One region of the Methylobacterium sp. CM6246 genome, then DNA from elsewhere that is predicted to be linked to it. Evidence: predicted binding sites of a transcription regulator. Region 1 holds the regulator's gene; each other region holds the start of a gene.
What was found. Region 1 encodes LexA, which represses DNA repair genes until DNA is damaged. Its sites were predicted from a motif close to TGTTCNNNNTGTGTTCNG; they were not measured.

Region 1 (2,197 bases):
CTGCCGTCGAGATCGGGCAGGACATGGGCGAACGCGCCATCGCGATAGACTCGATCGACGACCGCATGGAACCTGTACTGGATCTGGAGGAACAGCGCGTAGCGCTCCAGGCTCGCGAACGGCTTTGCCGCCATGATGCGCCGATCAAGCTGATCATGGGCGGCCGCGGTCGCCACTCTCAGGCGCTTCACGCGGCTGCAGGTCTCGGCGATGTCGGATGATGCGGCGTCCATGCGATCTATGTCTGTCGTCCGGGCAAGGTGCCGTGGGCAGACGTGAGCGGCCCGCCGCGCCACTCTGACCGTCCCAGCCTATGGACCATTGCGGCGATTCGGGTCACCGAGGCTGGCCCGGGTTCGTGCCGATCCGGCCAGACCGGTTCTGCCATGGCGGAGCGACCGCGTCACGGCACACAACGGCCGCATCCGCACATCGCCGATCGATCAAGCTCGGCCGATCACGCTTGCGGAACACTTGCGGAACGTTTAACGTGTTCGTGATTTGTTTCCGCGACCGCATCGAAGCGGTCCTCCAAGCCGCGAGTCCCCCGTCGATGCTCACGCGCAAGCAGCTGGACCTCCTGCGTTTCATCCAGAGCCGCATGCAGGAATGTGGCGTCCCGCCCTCGTTCGACGAGATGAAGGACGCCCTCGATCTGAAGTCCAAATCGGGCATCCACCGGCTGATCACGGCCCTCGAGGAGCGCGGCTTCCTGCGCCGCTTGCCGAACCGGGCGCGCGCCATCGAGGTGATCCGCATCCCCGAGAGCCTGTCCCAGGCGGCTGCTCCACCCGCGGAGCCCCGCCGCTTCACCCCGAGCGTGGTCGAGGGCGGGAAGTCCAAGCTGCCGGCGCAGCCGGCGACCGCCCGGATGATCGACGACGGCGGCCGCGCCATCTCGATCCCCGTGATGGGCCGGATCGCGGCCGGTACGCCGGTCTCGGCGATCCAGAACCAGAGCCACGCCATCACCATGTCGCCGGACTTCCTGGCCGGCGGCGAGCATTACGCCCTCGAGGTCCGCGGCGACTCGATGGTCGATGCCGGCATCCTGGACGGTGACCTCGTGGTGATCCGCAAGCAGGATACGGCCAATACCGGCGACATCATCGTGGCGCTGATCGACGACGAGGAGGCGACGCTCAAGCGGCTCCGCCGCCGGGGCTCCTCGATCGCCCTGGAGGCCGCCAACCCGGCCTACGAGACCCGCGTGCTCGGGCCCGACCGGGTCCAGATCCAGGGCCGGCTCGTCAGCCTCGTCCGCCGCTACTGAAGGGGTTCGGCCGGCGCGTCGCCGGGCGCGGCCTCGGAACCGGCGACGTCGGCCTCGGCCGGGATCGGCTCGGAGGGCGTTACCACTTTCGGTTGTGGGACAGGCGACGGCCGCGAAGCCGGTGATGCCCGCCAAGGCACGGTACGGCCCGTGTCGCGGGTATAGCGTGCCGTGAAGCCATTCCGGTCGGCCCGGAGCGCGACGGCGCCTCGTTCGGCGAGCACCCGGCGGTCGATCACCAGCGGCCCCGTGCAGGTGGGCGGCGCCGCGAGCCGCGAGATCAGCAGGGCCGCCCGGGCGCAGTCCTCCGTGAAGGCGCGCCGGTCGCGGACCAGGGCGACGGCGCGGCCGTCCGGCAGGCTTGCGGTGCAGCCGAGCCGGTCGCACCGTCCGACAGCCGACGAAGCCTGGATCACCGCCTTCGCCGATCGCCCGTCGCCATCCGCTTTCAGCCACTGCTCCATCACGAAGGCCGAAGGATTGCCGAGGGCCCACAGGACTCCGTCCGGTCCACGCACGGCCGCACCACCGCCCTGCCGGTCGACGTACAGGTCGAATCGCTCCGGAACGACGGCGAGGCCGAGCCCGAGCAGTGCGGGCGGCAGGGCCAGCCAGCGCAGCCGCGATACCGGCAGCGTCGCCAGCAGCAGCCCTGCCGCCAGCAGCATCAGCGCGCCGGTGCCGAAGGCCGGCAGCACCAGGACGGCCCGATTGAAGCCGGCGATCCATTCGGAGATCGCCAGCATGCCGCCCACCGCCTGTCCCATCAGCCACCAGATCGGCCGGTCCAGGGCGAAGGGATAGGCCAGGATCCCGATCACCGCCGCCGGCATCACGACCAGGGAGACCAGCGGCAGGGTCAGGGCGTTGCCGATCAGCCCGAACGGCTGGACCGTCTGGAAATGGTAGGTCACGAACGGCGCC
Region 2 (2,197 bases), 910 kb from region 1:
GCCTCGGCCCCGCCCCAGACCTTGTCGAACAGGGGCGCGAGCCGCTCGGCCAGGATCGTGAAGGCGGCCGTATCCTCCGAGAAGGTGGTCTCCGCCCCGATCGACTTGCGCACCCGGTGGGCGCGGACCGGCCGCATGTCGAGCCCGCGGGCGACCGCGTGATAATAGGCCCCGGCCGACCCGAAGGTCTCGCGCAGGCGGTCCGGATCCCAGGCGCGCAGGTCGGCCCCGGTCTCGATGCCGAGCCGCTTCATCTTCGCTTCGGTGACCGGGCCGACGCCGTGGAACCGGCCGATCGGCAGGGCGGCGACGAAATCCGGCCCCATGGACGGGGTAATGACGAACAGGGCGTCAGGCTTCCTGAAGTCGGAGGCGACCTTGGCCAGGAACTTGTTGTACGAGACCCCGGCCGAGGCGACGAGGCCGGTGCGCTCCAGGATCTCGGCCCGGATCGCCTTGGCGACCGCGGTCGCGGTCGGAAGGCCCAGCAGGTTCTCGGTGACGTCGAGATAGGCCTCGTCCAGGGCGACCGGCTCGATCACCGGCGTGTGCCGGGCGAACACCGCCCGGATCTCCTCTGAGACCGCCCGGTAGACCTCGAAGCGCGGCTTGACGAACAGCAGGTCCGGGCAGAGCCGCCGGGCGGTGGCCGACGGCATGGCCGAGCGCACGCCGAACCGCCGCGCCTCGTAGCTCGCCGCCATCACCACGCCGCGCTCCCGGGAGCCGCCCACGGCGAGCGGCAGCCCGCGCAAGACGGGATCGTCGCGCTGCTCCACGGAGGCGTAGAACGCGTCCATGTCGATATGGATGATCTTGCGGAGCGCGACCTCCGGATCCATCGCAGCCTCGGGGTCCGGACTGAAGTTCCTGCTATGTTCCAGACATGCCAGACCGGACGCCCGGGTCAACCGCTCCGATCCGACGGCGCACAGGGGATTGCGCGCAATCCGGGACCATCAGGTCACGGTGCCGTAGAGGTCGTAGGCGTCGGCCCGGTCGATCTTCACGGTGACGATGTCGCCGGAGCGCACCGGGCGCCGGAACGCGGCGTGGACGTTGCCGTCGATCTCGGGGGCGTCGGCCTTCGACCGGCCCTTGGCGATCCCGCCCTCGACGGAATCGACGATCATGGCCAGCCGCTTGCCGACCTTGGCCCGCTGGAGCCGCAGCGAGATCGCGTTCTGCGTCTCCATGAACCGGCGCTTGCGCTCGGCCTTCAGCTCCGGCGGCACGAGGTCGCCCAGGGCGTTGGCGGTGGCGCCGGCCACGGGCTCGTACTCGAAGCAGCCGACGCGCTCGAGCCTGGCCTCCTGCAGCCAGGCCAGCAGCTCCTCGAACTCGGCCTCGGTCTCACCCGGGAAGCCGACGATGAAGGTCGAGCGGATCGCGAGGTCCGGGCAGGTCTGCCGCCAGCTGCGGATCCGGTCGAGCTGGCGCTCCTGGTTGCCGGGCCGGCGCATCCGCTTGAGCACGGAGGGGCTGGCGTGCTGGAGCGGCATGTCGAGGTAGGGAAGCACCTTGCCCTCGGCCATCAGCGGGATGACCTCGTCCACGTGCGGGTAGGGGTAGACGTAGTGCAGCCGCACCCAGGCCCCGAGCTCGCCGAGCTCCTTGGTCAGGTCGTAGAACTTCGCCCGCACGCTCCGGTCGCGCCACGGGCTCTCGGCGTAGCGGATGTCGACCCCGTAGGCGCTGGTATCCTGCGAGACGACCAGCAGCTCCTTCACGCCGGCCTTGACCAGCTTCTCGGCCTCCCGCAACACGTCGCCGGCCGGGCGGCTGACGAGATTCCCGCGCAAGCTCGGGATGATGCAGAAGCTGCAGCGGTTGCTGCAGCCTTCCGAGATCTTCAGGTAGGCGTAGTGGCGCGGGGTGAGCTTGATCCCCTGCGGCGGGACGAGATCGAGGAACGGGTCGTGGGCCGGAGGCACCGCCTCGTGGACCGCCGCCACCACGGATTCGTAGGCCTGCGGCCCGGTCACGGCGAGCAGGTCCGGGTATTTCGCGCGGATCTCTTCCGGCTGCGCGCCCATGCAGCCGGTGACGATCACCCGGCCGTTCTCGGCCATGGCCTCGCCGATCGCCGAAAGCGATTCCGCCTTGGCCGAATCCAGGAACCCGCAGGTGTTGACGATCACCACGTCCGCCCCGTCGTGGCGGCGGGCCAGCTCGTAGCCCTCGGCGCGCAGGTGCG
Region 3 (2,197 bases), 1.4 Mb from region 1:
CGACGAACGCGCAGGCGATGCCGCCGAGCACGAAGGACAGCATGATGCCCGGCCCGGCATATTGGGCCGCCGCCGTGCCGGTGAGCACGAAGATGCCGGCGCCGATGATCGCGCCGATGCCCATCGCGGTGATCGACAGCGCCCCGAGCGATTTCGAGAGCTGCTGCTCGCCCTCGCCGCTCTCCAGGATGTCGTCGACGGACTTCCGCCCCATCAGGCCCGAGGAGTCCATCTTCGCATCCCTCCCGGCGGCGCGAAGTGGATCCGGATGCGCCGGCAAACACTTATTCAGCAAGTTTTCTGCTGTCGCGCCAGGAGTTTTCCAAAACTTTCCGCCAATATCGATAAGTCGAGCTGCGACATTCTGTCGATCAGGGCCTATCGATGCGAGCGATGAGCGGCCGGACCTTGAGGCGGGGGGCGAATGCCGCGCCGGCCCGCAGCGCCTCGCGCCGCACCACGTCGCCGGCCCGGGCCTGCCGGGCGCCCATGAGCGCGTCGAGCCGGCCGACGACCCGGCCCGTCCAACCCGAGGCGGGGCGGTGGAGGCGGCCGAGGCCGGTCTCCGGCCGGGCGGTGCCGATGAAGCGGTCGAGGGTGCGGATCCAGCCTTCGGCCGGAACGTCCCCGGCTTCCAGGCACAGCACCCAATCCCGTCGCGCCTGCGCGGCCCCGGCCCCATAGGGATCCCTGCCCCGGTGGAGCACCAGGGCTGCCCCGGTCGCGTCCGCGATGGCTTCCGCCGCGTCGCTCTCCCGGCCGGTCACGATCACGGCGTCGCCGACCAGACCGCCGGCCACGCCCGACACCAACACGCTGAGCGTGTCGGCGAGGCGATCGATCGCGTCCGGATCGGCCGGGTCGGCCAGGTAGGTCACCGCGGAGAGCATCTGCGCGCCCATAGACGATTCTGCGCGGCGGTAAACCGGGCGGCGGCGTCTCGCCCGGGCGCCGGGGCGTTTGCCTGAAATTAAGGCGTCGGCGTCGCGTTGTTCGCGCTATGTTCCACGTGAAACACGGGGCGGCACGCATGTCTACGATTCCGAACGGCTCGACACCCGTCGCACCGGTGCGACTGGGATCGAGCACGCTGCCCCCGGAGGCCCGACGCGGCCGCGGTGCCACGGCGAACCCGACAGGCCGGTACGAGACGGCGATGCGCGAGGTCTTCCAGGACCCCGATTGGGAGCCCGGTGAACCCGCCACCCTGCGCACGCAGGTGACCCTGGAGCGGGCCGCGCGGATCATCGCCCGCAATACCTCGCCGGACATCCCGTTCGATCGCTCGGTGAACCCGTATCGCGGCTGTGAGCACGGCTGCATCTACTGTTACGCGCGCCCGACCCATGCCTGGCTCGGCCTTTCGCCCGGCCTCGATTTCGAATCCCGGATCTTCGTCAAGCCCGATGCCGCCAAGCTGCTCGCGCGCGAGATCGCCGCGCCCGGCTATCAGCCGGAGACGATCGCGCTGGGGACCGCCACCGATCCCTACCAGCCGGTGGAGCGGGAGCACCGGATCACCCGGGCGGTGCTGGAGGTGCTGCAGGCCGCGCGCCACCCTGTCGGAATCACCACGAAGTCCGACCTCGTTCTGCGCGACCTCGATATCCTGGCCGAGATGGCGTCGGACAACCTCGTGCTCGTGGCGGTGTCGCTGCCGACGCTGGAGCCGCGCCTTGCCCGCCTGCTCGACCCCAGAGCGCCGCGGCCGGAGAAGCGGCTGGCCGCGATGCGGCGCCTGTCCGAGGCCGGCGTGCCCGTCATGGTCAACGTCTCGCCGATCATCCCGGGCCTGACCGACCACGAGATCGAGGCGATCCTCGCCAGAGCCCGCGATCATGGCGCCAGCCGCATCGGCCATGCCCTGCTGCGCCTGCCCGGTGAGGTCGCCGACCTCGTCTCCGACTGGTTCTCCGAGCATTACCCCGAGCGCCGGGCCCGGGCCTTCGCGCTGCTGGCGCAGGCCCGGGGGGGCCGCGAGAACGATCCCCGCTTCGGCCACAGATTCCGCGGGGAGGGGGCCTATGCCGAGATGATCGGCCGGCGGGTCCGTCTCGCGGGCGGGCGGTTCGGCTTCGCGTTCGGGCGCATGGCGCTGAACACGGCGGCGTTCCGCAAGCCCGGGGCGCAACTTGCCCTGTTCTGAAGCTCGGAGGCTCCGCGATCGCCGTACCGATGCGGGCGGCTCGAAACGGGG
Region 4 (2,197 bases), 3.0 Mb from region 1:
TCCTCCCGTCAGAGCCGGCGTAGCCGGCGATCTTGGTGTCGAGGACGAGAAGGCAGGCTTGCAGATCGGCCACATGCGCGCGGACGCACTCGCGGTGCTCCCACAGCAAATCACAGCGCTCAGCCTCAGTGATGACGCCACGCTCGCGCAATGCTGCGTATCGCAGCATGTCCCGGATCGGCATACCGGTCGTCTTGAGACGATCTAAGAATGCGATCCACGCTAGGATAGACGCGTCGTAATCACGCTGGTTTGACTGATCTCGGTCAGCATAGGGGAGTAGCCCGATCCGCTCATAGTAACGAATCGTATGGGCAGACAATCCCGAACGCCTCGCGAGTTCTCCGATCTTCACGAATATCTTCTCATCACGACGCTAAGAATGCTGCGGGTTTGAGCGCACTCTAAGTCAAGAAAAAAATCTGGTCGGGCTACGACAGTCTGGTCCTCACCCCGAACTCGAGTTGCCGGGCGGCCAGAAGATGGCCGCTGACCAGAAGGGCCGGCAGCCATCCAAAAGCCGGCACGGGTCGAAAGCATTGGTCCCATGCATGATCGGATCAGATCCGGGCCCGTACTTGCTAGGCTGGTCTTGCGATGATGGCGAGGATCATCGCGAACCCGAACGTTCTCCCGCCTAACCCCGCATCCTGACGCGGGCGCTCCGAGATGAGGCGGTTGGATTGGCACAGGGTGATGGAGCCCGGACCCGTCGCCATCCTGAGCCGCGAAACGAAATCCGAAACGCCCGCGCCATCACCGCCTCCGCGGCAAACCGAGCCCCTGGATGCGTCCTGCGACGCCCCCGCACGCACTGACGCAGCCCCGTCTGATTTCCACGGACAGCAGACCCCGACCCTTGCGCACGCCGCCGCGATCCCGCATATACGATGAAACAAAACAGGAACAAAAGAGCGTCGCCGTAGAAAGCTGTGGATGACGTGGTTGCCTCTCACCGGAACGAGCCCCGCATGCGAACCGCCGACAAGCAGATCGCCGACATCCTGGTGCGTTACGGGGAGCCCTTCGGGGGCAACGTCTGGCGCGTGCAGGGCACGGCGGTCATCTACCACAAGACGTTGGAGCGGATCGCCGCCCAGGCCGGGATCGTGTTCGAGCCGCCGACGATCATCCGCGCCGAGCGCGACGAGGCCGTGCTGCTGGTCACCGGGCGCCTGCCCGGTGCCAAATCCGGTGCGAAGCCAGCCGCCGACCGGGTCGAGTGGTCGATGGGCGAGGCGCTGGTCAACGTGAACTACCGCGTCTCGGGCAAGCAGGCGGCCTACGTCTACGCCATGGCGGAGAAGCGCGGGAAGGACCGCGTCATCCTCAAGCTGATCGAACTGCACGGCCTGGTCTACTCCGAGGAGGAGGCCGACGAGTTCCGCGCCCACCTGCCCACGGTCCGGGCCGTGGACGAGGATTTCGAGGAGGCCCAGCCCTTCGACGAGGTCACCGAGGCCGAGGGCGACCTCAAGCGCCGCATCGACGGTGCCGAGACGATCAACGACGTGACCGACCTGATGCTCGACGGGGCCACCCAAGCGATCCTGGCGGCGATGCCGCCCGGCACCCGCGACGAGGTCCGCGACTACGCCAAGGCGCGCCTCGTGGCGCTCGGCTGGCCCAAGCGCACCGGCCGCCGCAGCGCCGCCTGAAGTTTCGAACGCTCAAACCCGCAGGAGACCGCCATGCATCGCACGACGCGCCGCCGTACCCTGAAGGCCCGCCGGGACCATCATCGGGGCTGGAGCATCGAGACCCTGTCGTACAGCCCGACCCGGATCGTGCGCCTGGGCGACGAGAAAGTCGCGATCCTGTTCCCGCCGGTCGAGCCCGGGGCCGAGTGGCAGCTCTACCCGCATCCCGACACGTTCCCGGGGCTCAACTTCGACGGGCTGCCCGAGCCGCTGCGCCCGGAGTTTCTGGGATTCTCGGATCTGCCGGCCGTCGAGCGGTTTCTCGGCATCGACGACGCGGTGCCGACGGCCCTTGCGGCCTGACCGGACGGCCCTTCACGCCCGAGGCCAGGGCGCGCCCCGGTGGAGCGCCTCGGCCTCGGGCGTGAAGCCTTGGGGGCCGTGCAGCACCAGCGGCGGCAGCAGGCTCGGAGCCGCGCGGCTGCCCCGGATGCCGGCGATCAGCACCCGGATCGCCGGCGCCTCGGCCCGGGCGTGGACCGGGCGGATCGCGATCC

Region 2: dinB (DNA polymerase IV) is a predicted target of LexA. The motif match lies at 866-883, and genes of this name have one in related genera.
Region 3: ACYQPG_RS07690 (PA0069 family radical SAM protein) is a predicted target of LexA. The motif match lies at 991-1,008, and genes of this name have one in related genera.
Region 4: ACYQPG_RS28665 (trna delta -isopentenylpyrophosphate transferase) is a predicted target of LexA. The motif match lies at 892-909, and genes of this name have one in related genera.

What each region holds. Positions count from the first base shown of each region.
Region 1 covers NZ_JBTXKY010000001.1:2,943,207-2,945,403, reverse strand. The annotation lists gene ACYQPG_RS14485 (biliverdin-producing heme oxygenase) at 1-233, opposite strand, end outside; gene lexA (transcriptional repressor LexA) at 554-1,273, shown strand; gene ACYQPG_RS14475 (ComEC/Rec2 family competence protein) at 1,267-2,197, opposite strand, start outside.
Region 2 covers NZ_JBTXKY010000001.1:3,851,872-3,854,068, reverse strand. The annotation lists gene dinB (DNA polymerase IV) at 1-842, opposite strand, end outside; gene rimO (30S ribosomal protein S12 methylthiotransferase RimO) at 960-2,197, opposite strand, start outside.
Region 3 covers NZ_JBTXKY010000001.1:1,537,788-1,539,984, forward strand. The annotation lists gene ACYQPG_RS07680 (amino acid permease) at 1-232, opposite strand, end outside; gene ACYQPG_RS07685 (hypothetical protein) at 372-902, opposite strand; gene ACYQPG_RS07690 (PA0069 family radical SAM protein) at 1,031-2,146, shown strand.
Region 4 covers NZ_JBTXKY010000001.1:5,941,583-5,943,779, reverse strand. The annotation lists gene ACYQPG_RS28670 (MerR family transcriptional regulator) at 1-355, opposite strand, end outside; gene ACYQPG_RS28665 (trna delta -isopentenylpyrophosphate transferase) at 972-1,658, shown strand; gene ACYQPG_RS28660 (hypothetical protein) at 1,692-2,003, shown strand; gene ACYQPG_RS28655 (tRNA1(Val) (adenine(37)-N6)-methyltransferase) at 2,016-2,197, opposite strand, start outside.